Linked DNA regions of Mesorhizobium shangrilense. The protein of the gene in region 2 interacts with the protein of the main gene of each other region in a pairwise test. Links are inferred from orthologs where the notes say so. Each region holds a gene or a part of one and is shown on either strand. Other genes may lie near its edges.

The links.
Region 1: the proteins of ptsN (region 2) and trkA interact in binary tests that used the Escherichia coli proteins (3 or more experiments, as listed by UniProt). The link is inferred for Mesorhizobium shangrilense from one-to-one orthologs.

What each region holds. Positions count from the first base shown.
Region 1 is NZ_JAQGPN010000001.1:2,924,432-2,929,382, reverse strand. The notes cover bases 1,355-4,236. They hold trkA (Trk system potassium transporter TrkA), read right to left. Parts: upstream 3,543-4,236; coding sequence 2,166-3,542; downstream 1,355-2,165. Other genes in these bases: ntrX (nitrogen assimilation response regulator NtrX), read right to left, coding at 3,549-4,236; PD284_RS14130 (D-amino-acid transaminase), read right to left, coding at 1,355-2,095. Also shown: GTPase HflX, read right to left, coding at 1-843; RNA chaperone Hfq, read right to left, coding at 844-1,092; more of PD284_RS14130, read right to left, coding at 1,232-1,354; more of ntrX, read right to left, coding at 4,237-4,910; PD284_RS14115 (sensor histidine kinase NtrY-like), read right to left, coding at 4,900-4,951. UniProt on the Escherichia coli protein: Part of the constitutive potassium transport systems TrkG and TrkH. May regulate the transport activity of TrkG and TrkH systems. Binds to NAD(+) and NADH.
Region 2 is NZ_JAQGPN010000001.1:4,690,619-4,695,428, forward strand. The notes cover bases 688-3,428. They hold ptsN (PTS IIA-like nitrogen regulatory protein PtsN), read right to left. Parts: upstream 2,420-3,428; coding sequence 1,955-2,419; downstream 688-1,954. Other genes in these bases: PD284_RS22645 (nucleoside hydrolase), read right to left, coding at 688-1,006; PD284_RS22650 (Hsp20 family protein), read left to right, coding at 1,135-1,560; PD284_RS22655 (BQ00720 family protein), read left to right, coding at 1,634-1,888; hpf (ribosome hibernation-promoting factor, HPF/YfiA family), read right to left, coding at 2,488-3,069; rpoN (RNA polymerase factor sigma-54), read right to left, coding at 3,314-3,428. Outside these bases: PD284_RS22640 (LysE family translocator), read left to right, coding at 1-51; more of PD284_RS22645, read right to left, coding at 62-687; more of rpoN, read right to left, coding at 3,429-4,810. UniProt on the Escherichia coli protein: Seems to have a role in regulating nitrogen assimilation.

The DNA.
Region 1 (4,951 bases), 1.8 Mb from region 2 along the record:
CAGGATGACGATGGTGCCGTGAGGCAGCCGCACCCGGCGCAGCGTCGGGTCCAGCGTGGCGAAGAGCATATCCTCGGCCAGCACGTCCGCACCCGTCAGGCGATTGAAGAGGGTGGACTTGCCGGCATTCGTGTAGCCGACGATGGCGACCACGGGGAACGGCACCTTCTTGCGCTTTGCCCGGTGAAGGTCGCGCGTGCGCCGCACCGTTTCCAGTTCGCGCTTCAGCTTCAGGATCTTATCCTGGAGAATGCGGCGGTCGGCCTCGATCTGTGTTTCGCCGGGGCCTCCGAGGAAGCCGGCGCCGCCGCGCTGCCGCTCCAGGTGGGTCCAGCTGCGCACGAGCCGCCCCTTCTGGTAGTTCAGGTGCGCGAGTTCCACCTGCAGCGCGCCTTCCTTGGTGCGAGCCCGCTCGCCGAAAATCTCAAGGATCAGGCCGGTCCGGTCGAGCACCTTGGCGTTGAACGCCTTCTCCAGATTGCGCTGCTGCACAGGCGTCAGCGGATGGTCGACGATCGCCAGCTCCGCCTTGTTTTCCTTTATGATCTCGGTGATCTCGTCGACCTTGCCGGCGCCAAGCAGCGTGGCAGGCCGCGGCTCGTTCACCGTGGCAATTGTAGCATGAACGATGTCGAGGGAGATCGCCTCGGCGAGGCCTACTGCCTCCTCGAGCCGCGCGTCCGCGGAGCGCTGCAGCCGCGGGCGGGTCTGCTGGGCAGTTTCATCCTCACGCAAGTGATGACGTGCAAGGATCGGCACGACCACAACGGCGCGCGCACCAGTCGCGTCCGATCCTGTATCGTCCGCCCTCTGGGGGCTAGCCCGGCGATTTTCTGCTTTCAATCAGCTTTCCCGGCCGTTTTCCTCGGCATCGAACATTTGCACGGGCTGGCTCGGCATGATCGTCGAGATCGCATGCTTGTAGACCAGCTGCGAATGGCCGTCCCTGCGCAGCAACACACAGAAATTGTCGAACGACGTTACGACACCGGTCAGTTTGACGCCATTGATCAGGAAGATCGTCAGTGGGTTCTTGCTCTTCCGAACCGAGTTCAGAAAGAGGTCTTGAAGATTCTGCGAACGTTCCGCCATTGCTTCTTGTCTTTCGCCGCCCTTTGCCTGGTTGGCACTGCGCCAGTTTAGCGGCGTGGTGTCAAGTTCCAGCCACTTGCGTCGAAACCCGAAACAAGTGGAAAGGTCTCATTGTGTCTTAAATCGAATAGAGCCGTTATCAGGCTGGACTTCGTTCCGCAACGTCAAAAAATGCCTCGCGCAACAAAAGCGTTGTAGCGCCCGGGTGTCCGTTGGCGACACTGTGCCCGTCGATGGATACGACTGGCATGACCACCGTCGTCGCCGATGTCATGAACACCTCTTTCGCTGCCTTTGCCTCATCAAGCGAGAAGTTGCGTTCCTCGATTTTGAGCTCGAGTTTCCGGGCGACGTCGAACACGGTCGTGCGGGTGATGCCGCGCAGTATTCCTGTTTCGGCCTGGCGCGTTACCAGCACATTGTCCTTCGTCACGATCCAGACGTTGCTCGATGCCCCCTCCTTCACCGTGCCATCGGGATCGACGAACCAGGCATCGTGAGCGCCCGCCGACTTCGCCTTCTGCCGGGCCAGCACGTTGGGGAGCAGGCCGACCGTCTTGATGTCGACGCGCTCCCACCGGTTCTCAGGCACGGTGATGACATCGAGACCGGTCGCGGCGCGCTTCGCGCCGGCGACGGTGTCGAGTCGCTTCGCCGTGATGACGATGCTCGGTCTGACGCCAGGCGCGGGAAAAGCATGGTCGCGCGGGGCGACGCCGCGCGTCACCTGGAGGTAGACCAGGCCATCGCGGACCAGATTGCGGTGAATGACCTCGGACATCGCGATGTGCAGCGCCTTTCGCGACATGGGCCAGGCGATCTGAAGCTCGCGCAGCGAACGGTCCAGGCGGTCGAGATGCCGCGTCATGTCCACGATGAAGCCGCGCGAAATCTCGCAGACCTCGTAGACGCCGTCGGCGAACTGATAACCGCGGTCCTCTACATGCACCATCGCCTCGCGATGCGGCACATAGCGGCCGTTCACATAGGCGATACGAGGCATGTCCGAACTCCTTGAAAGACAGGGGAGGCTTAAGCGATTCCCGGCTGGCGGTAACGGCCAAATCGCGAACTCAGAAGAATTCCAGACTGACGCGGAACATCTGCTCGACCTGCTTCACCGCACCCTGCATGGCGAAGATGACGACGCGGTCCTTCGGACGGATGTGCACGGAGCCGCTGGGCGAGATCATCTGTCCGTCACGGAAGATCGCGCCGATCCGCATGCCGTCGGGCAGCTCGAGGTCGCGCAGCGCCGTGCCGACCAGAGGCGACGTCTCCAGCGCCTCCGCCTCGATGATCTCGGCCAATCCCTGCTGGATGCTGTGGACGGCGCGGATCCGCCCGCGACGCACGTGCTGAAGCACACGGGAAATGGTGACCGAGCGCGGATTCACGTATGCGTCAATGCCGAGCGTCTTGGATAGACCGTGATAGGCCGGGCTGTTGAGAAGCACGAGGCTGGCCTTGCAGCCCAGGCCCTTGGCCATGACGCTTGAGAGGATGTTGACCTGGTCGCTGTTGGTCAGCGCCACCATCAGGTCGGCGTCGTGGATATCGGCCTCGAGGAGCAGCTTCTGGTCGAGCGCACTGCCGTTGAGCACCACAGTGCGCCGCAGTTCGTCGGCGATCCTGACGGCCCGCTCGCGCTGGTCCTCGATCAGCTTGATGCGGGTCCGGCTCTGCCTCTGTTCGATGGTGCGCGCGACGTAGAGGCCGATGTTGCCGCCACCGGCGATAATGATCCGGGTTGCCTCCTGCTCGTCATGTCCGAACAGGCTGAGCGTGCGCCGCACCTGATCCTTCTGCGTCACCACGTAGGCGAGGTCGCCAGCGATCAGTTGGTCGGCGGAATGCGGCACGAACAGGCTGTCGCCCCGTACGACCCCCACCACGGTGGACGGCAGGTCCGGAAACAGTTCCGTGAGCTGCTTCAGCGGCGTATTGATGACAGGGCAATCCTCAAGGCATTCGATTGCCACCATGATGATCTTGCCCTCGGCGAAGCGAACGACGTCGGTCGCGCCCGGCAGCGCGATGCGTCTCAGCACCATCTCGCCCACCTCGAGCTCGGGCGAGATGATCACGTCGATCGGCATGTGATCGCGCGAGAACAGGTCCTGATACTGGGGCTGGAGATAGGACTGCGCCCGTATCCGCGCGATCTTGGTGGGAACGTTGAACAGCGCGTGGGCGATCTCGCAGGCGACGATGTTGACCTCGTCATGCAACGTCACCGCGATGATCATGTCAGCCTGTTGCGCGCCCGCCGCCTCCAGCACCTCGGGATGCGAGCCGTGTCCGACGAAGCCGCGCACGTCGAGCGAGTCGCGCACCGCCTGGATGAGCTGCGCCGAGGTGTCGATGACCGACACGTCGTTCCGTTCTGCGGCCAGCCGCTCGGCAATGCCGTAACCAACCTGGCCGGCGCCGCAAATTATGACCCGCATGAGCGCCTAGACCCCGAGCGACTTCAGCTTGCGATGGAGCGCCGAACGCTCCATCCCGATGAACTCGGCCGTGCGCGAGATATTGCCGCCGAACCGGTTGATCTGGGCGATCAGATACTCTTTCTCGAACATCTCCCGCGCCTCGCGCAGGGGTAGCGCCATGATGTGCTGGTCCGACTGGTTGGGCGCGCGCGGCATCACGTCGCCGATCTCCTGCGGCAACAGGTCGGCGGTGATCGGCGCGTCGACGTCGTCGCCGCGCACCAGGATCATCAGGCGCTCGATATTGTTGCGCAGCTGTCGCACGTTGCCCGGCCAGTTGTGCGCCTGAAGCACGGCCAGCGCATCGTCCCCGATCCGCCGCGGCTTGATGCCGGCCTGCCTCGCCACCTGCAGCATGAAGTGATCGACAAGATACGGGATATCCTCGCGGCGCTCCGAAAGCCCGGGCACGATGACCGGGACCACCGCCAAGCGGTGGTACAGATCCTCCCGAAACCGCCCCTCGGCGATCATGCCCTCCAGGTTCTGCGCGGTCGACGAGATGATGCGCACGTCGACCTTGACCCGCTTGGTCCCGCCGACGCGCTCGAACTGCTGGTCGACCAGCACGCGCAGGATCTTGCTCTGCGTCTCGCGCGGCATATCGGCGATCTCGTCGAGGTAGAGGATGCCGCGGTGGGCCTCCTCGAGCGCCCCGACCTTGCGCTCGCCGCCGTTGGATTCGGTGCCGAACAGCTCGATTTCCATGCGCTCCGGCGTGATCGTCGCGGCGTTGAGCGACACGAACGGACCGGTCTTGCGCGACGACTGTGCATGAATGGCGCGCGCCACCATCTCCTTGCCCGAGCCGGACGGCCCGATGATCATGATGCGGCTGTTGGTCGGCGCCGCGCGCTCGATCGTCTGCCGCAAATGGTTCATCGCCGGCGATTTGCCGATCAGGTCGAAACTGTCGCCGCTGCGCTGGCGCAGATCCGACACCTCGCGCTTCAGCTTGGAGGTTTCCAGGGCGCGCTCGGCGATCAGGATCAGGCGGTCGGCCTTGAACGGCTTCTCGATGAAGTCGTAAGCGCCGCGCCGGATGGCCGAGACCGCGGTTTCGATGTTGCCGTGGCCCGAGATCATGACCACCGGCAGCTCCGGATGCATGGTCTTGATCTTGTCCAGAATCGCCAGGCCATCGAGGCGGGACCCTTGCAGCCATATGTCGAGGAAGACCAGGCGCGGGGCACGGTCCGCGATCGCGGCGAAGGCGCTGTCGCTGTCGTGCGCGGTGCGTGTCTCGTGTCCCTCGTCGCTCAGGATGCCCGCGACCAGTTCGCGGATGTCTTCTTCGTCGTCGATGATGAGAATGTCAGATGCCATTTCCGACCTGCTCGTTTTCTGCTTGCTTCGGGTGCTCCTGC
Region 2 (4,810 bases):
AGCTTCCTGGTGGGCGGAGGCATCTGGCTCGCGCTGTCGCGGGCCAAATAGCCCTCTGGCGTCAGTTCAGCCGGCCCAGCCGTTCAGTGAGCAGGGCGAAAAAGCCGGCAGCGTCGACGTCGCGCATCACCGTGGCGTTCTTCTGGCGGTCGGTCACGCCCCACCAGTCGACGACCGTCATGCCCATCGTCAGTTCCGAGGCGGTCTCCACCTCGACATTGCACTCCCTGCCCTTGAACAGTTCGGGCTTCAGCAGGTAGGCGATGACGCAGGGATCATGCAGCGGTCCGCCATCGGTACCGTACTTTTCCTCGTCGAAACGCTCGAAGAACTCCAGCAATTCCGCGGCCGCGATGCCCGCGCGCGTCCCCAGCCCGCGCAGGGCGGCCAGGCGAGAGGACGTGGTCAGCGCCTTGTGGGTCACGTCAAGCGGCATGATCACGACCTTGATGCCGGATTTCAGCACCACATCGCAAGCGTGCGGATCCACATAGATGTTGAACTCCGCCGCAGGCGTGATGTTGCCTCCCTCGAAGAAGCCGCCGCCCATCAGCACGATCTGCTTGATTCGCGCCGCAATCCTCGGCTCGCGGTTGAGCGCCAGCGCGATGTTGGTCAGCGGGCCGAGCGGGCAGAGCGTCACAGTGCCGCTTTCCTCCCGCATCAGCGTCTCGACGATGAAATCGACTGCGTGCTGTTTCTGCAGCGGCATCGTCGGCTCAGGCAGGTCCGGCCCGTCGAGCCCCGTCTTGCCGTGGACATGTTCGGCAGTGACGAGCTTGCGCACCAGGGGGCGGCTGGCGCCCGCGAAAACCCTGATGTCGGAGCGTCCCGCCAGCTCGCAGATCTTGCGCGCATTCTTTTCGGTCAGTTCGAGCGGCACGTTTCCGGCAACCGCAGTGACGCCGAGAATGTCGAGTTCCGGGCTGCCCAACGCCAGCAGAATGGCCAGGGCGTCGTCCTGGCCGGGGTCGGTGTCGATGATGATCTTATGGCTGGCAGGCATTCGGCTTCCTCATTTGGCAGGCGGCATCTGCAGTCTTGAACTTGCCGCGGCGGCGGACCATATCAGCAACACGGGAATGGATGCCATCCGGGTCCCTTTCCTTTCGGTCGCTCTTTGAGGACACTGGAATGAGCCGCATGACGCCCTTTTCGAGCCCGCTTCTGCTCGGGTTCGATACGATGGAAAAGACGTTGGAACGTCTTGCCAAGTCCGGCGATTCCTACCCTCCTTACAACATCGAGCGCGTCCGCTGTGGCGACGGCCAGGGCGACAAGCTGCGCATCACGCTGGCGGTGGCCGGGTTTGCCGAGGAGAACCTCGAAGTTACGACCGAAGAGAACCAGCTGATGGTTCGTGGCCGGCAGACCGAGGAGGGCGATCGCGAATACCTCCATCGTGGCATCGCGGCGCGCCAGTTCCAGAGGACCTTCGTCCTTGCGGACGGAATGCTGGTCAGGGGGTGCGAATTGAAGAACGGGCTGCTGTCGATCGATCTCGAACGCCCCGAGCCGCAAAGGCTGGTACGGAAAATAAACATTTCGGTGAAAGACTGATGTCGACCGCACCGGAACCAAGAGCTCTGTCGCGGGTTGGTTCGATTGGACGCCCCGCACATAGGAGGCTGAGATGACTGAGAACCAGACCAGAAACGTATCCCAGGCCCAGCTTGCCCATATCGGCGAGGGCGCCGTCGCCTATGTCCGCGAAATGGTCAGCGACGATCTCAAGTCCAAATTCCCTGGCCTGCCCGAGATCGCGCCGGGCACCAAGCTGTGGGCTGTCTTCGCCGCCAATGGCCAACCCATCCTCTTGTCCGACAAGCGCGACACCGCGCTGGCGGGGGCCTTCCAGAACGATCTGACGCCCGTCGCCGTGCACTGAAGCGGCGCGCTTGCGCACCACAGGGCGGTCGCTCGACCGCCCTCCCTCCCATCGTCAATGATATGACTAGGCTGCGTGCGACGCAGGCGTGTGCGCCAGCAGCGCATGGATTGCGGCGGCATCCTTCGTGCCGCGGACCTTCGCCACGGTGTCAGCGTCGCGCAGGACCCGGGCAATGCGCGACAGCGCCTTGAGGTGATCGGCGCCAGCGCCCTCCGGCGCCAGCAGCAGGAACACGAGATCGACGGGCTGGTCGTCCAGCGCCTCGAAATCGACGGATGAATCCAGGCGCGCAAATACGCCTGTGATGCGCTTCACGCCGGCCAGCTTGCCGTGCGGAATGGCGATGCCGTTGCCTACTCCGGTCGAGCCGAGGCGCTCGCGCTGCAGAATCGTGTCGAAAATCTCACGTTCCGGCAGCCCGGTCACAGCCGCGGCCTTTTCCGACAGGAGTTGCAGGAGTTGTTTCTTCGAGTTCGCCCGCAACGTCGGCATGATTGCCGGAACGTCGATCAGATCGCTCAGATCCATCACCAAAATCCTTGTGCTCCGCCCATCGCTGCCCGGCTCCCCCGCCCAGCAGCGTCGGCGAGGTAACGTTACGCCCGCGCGGTCTTCACCGAAGACGGGTCGATCCAGCCGATATTTCCGTCCGGCCGCCGGTAGACGATGTTGACCTCCTGATTGCCAGCGTTCCGGAACACGAAAACCGGGCTTTCCTTGGTGTCGAGTTCAATGACAGCCGATGCGACCGACATGGTCTTCAGGGCCATGGACGACTCAGCCACGACAACCGGCGCGAAGTCTTCCGCAACCTCGACCTCTTCGTCGGGCAGCGCCGCCATGACGGTGTAGGAGACATTGACCGATTCGTTGTTGCCGCCCACCGGATGGGTCTTCAAACGGCTCTTGTAGCGGCGCATCCTGGATTCGAGGCGGTCCGCGGCGATCTCGAATGCGGCGGTAGGTTCCTGGCTGTCGCCCGTCGCCTGCAGAGCCATGCCCGAATCCAGATGAACCATACAGTCCGCCGAAAAGCGCGAGCCCGACTTGAGGACGGTGACGTGCCCTGAATACCCACCCCCGAAATATTTGTCGACCACTTCGCCGACTCGGCCCTCGATGCGGGTTCGAAAGGAGTCGCCAATCTCCATGTGCTTGCCAGCGATACGTAAGTTCATTTGTTGGTGAACCTTCCCTGCTCGTCAGTCGGATTGGAGTTTATACCCGTGGGCGGTGCGCACAAGGTTTGCGGCGTCCAATGCGCCGTGCTCAGGTCCAAACTTTCTGGTTAGACACAGGTCTTGGGGCGACGTTTCATTGCTCTGAAGACAACCACCCTGCTCATGCGGGCGGGCTTCTAGTGAGTTCCCGGGGGAATGTCAATGAAGGGTTAAGGAGCGCATCGAGCGACGCCGCGGCAGGCTATGCTCTATTGCCCGCCAGCGCACGCTTCTCGCGCCGCCGCTGGACCGAGGATGGTATGTCCATGCCTTCCCGGTATTTGGCGATGGTGCGGCGGGCAACGTCGATGCCGTCCGCCTTCAGCATCTCGACGATGGCATCGTCGGAGAGCACGTTGGAAAGCTGCTCCTCGGCGATCAAACTCCTGATCCGGTGGCGAACCGCCTCCGAGGAGTGCGCCTCCTCACCGGAGACGGACGCGATCGAGGCGCTGAAGAAGTAGCGCAGCTCGAACACGCCACGCGGCGTCAGCATGAACTTGTTGGCTGTGACCCGACTGACGGTCGACTCATGCATGGAAATGGCGTCGGCAACGGCCTTGAGCGTCAAGGGACGCAGATGGCGCACGCCGTGGGTGAGAAAAGCGTCCTGCTGCTTCACGATCTCGCCGGCGACCTTGAGAATCGTGCGCGCCCGCTGGTCCAGGCTGCGTGTCAGCCAGTTGGCGTTCTGCAGGCATTCGGACAGGAAGTCCCGCTCCTGCTGGGACTTGGAGGACGCACTCACCTTTGCGACATACGCATTGTTGACAAGCACCCGCGGCAGCGCGTCCGCGTTGAGCTCCACCGTCCAGGTTCCGTCCGAGGCAGGCCACACCTCCACGTCGGGGACGATCGATTCGGCGCCTCCCCCCTGAAAGGCGAGGCCGGGCCGCGGATCGAGGGCCCGCACCTCGGCCACCATGTCCATGAGATCCTCGTCGTCGACCCCGCAAAGCTTGCGCAGAGCGACGAAATCGCGCTTCGCCAGAAGCCCCAGATTGGCAAGCAGGGTCCGCATGGCCGGGTCCAGCCGATCGAGCGCCGCGAGCTGCAGCGACAGGCACTCGGCCAGGCTCCGCCCGAATATGCCGGCAGGCTCGAACGTCTGGCAGAGCGCCAGGACATCCGAGACGGCCTCAGTATCCACTCCGAGCCGATGGACGATCTCGGCAGGATCGGCGTGCAGGTAGCCTGCGTCATCGAGTCCGTCTGCAAGCTCGCGGGCAATGAGCCGCGAGGCAGGATCGGCGATCAGGAAGGCGATCTGTTCGGCGACGTGGTCACCCAGCGTGACCGGCGCCGCAGCCAGATCCTCCATGTCGAAATCGCCCGCGGATTGGGCCAGCGCGCCGGCGCCCGACGATTTCCACTGCGCGTTGAGATCAGGCGCGAGCCGATCGCTGACGCCGGGATCGTCAGGAAAGATGTTCTCGAGCGAGGAATCCATCTGCTCCGACATCGACTGGGCGGTCCAGGCGCCGTCGTCGCGAACCCACATGCTGTCCGCAGCCGCGTCCGCATCGTTCTGCTGGGGTTCTGGGGGAAGCGCTTCCTCCCGCTGGTCGACCCGCTCGAGAAGCGGATTGCGCTCCATCTCCTCGTCGACGAAGCGCTCCAGTTCGACATGGCTCAACTGAAGCAGCCGGATCGATTGCATCAGCTGGGGTGTCATCACCAGCGACTGGGATTGGCGCAG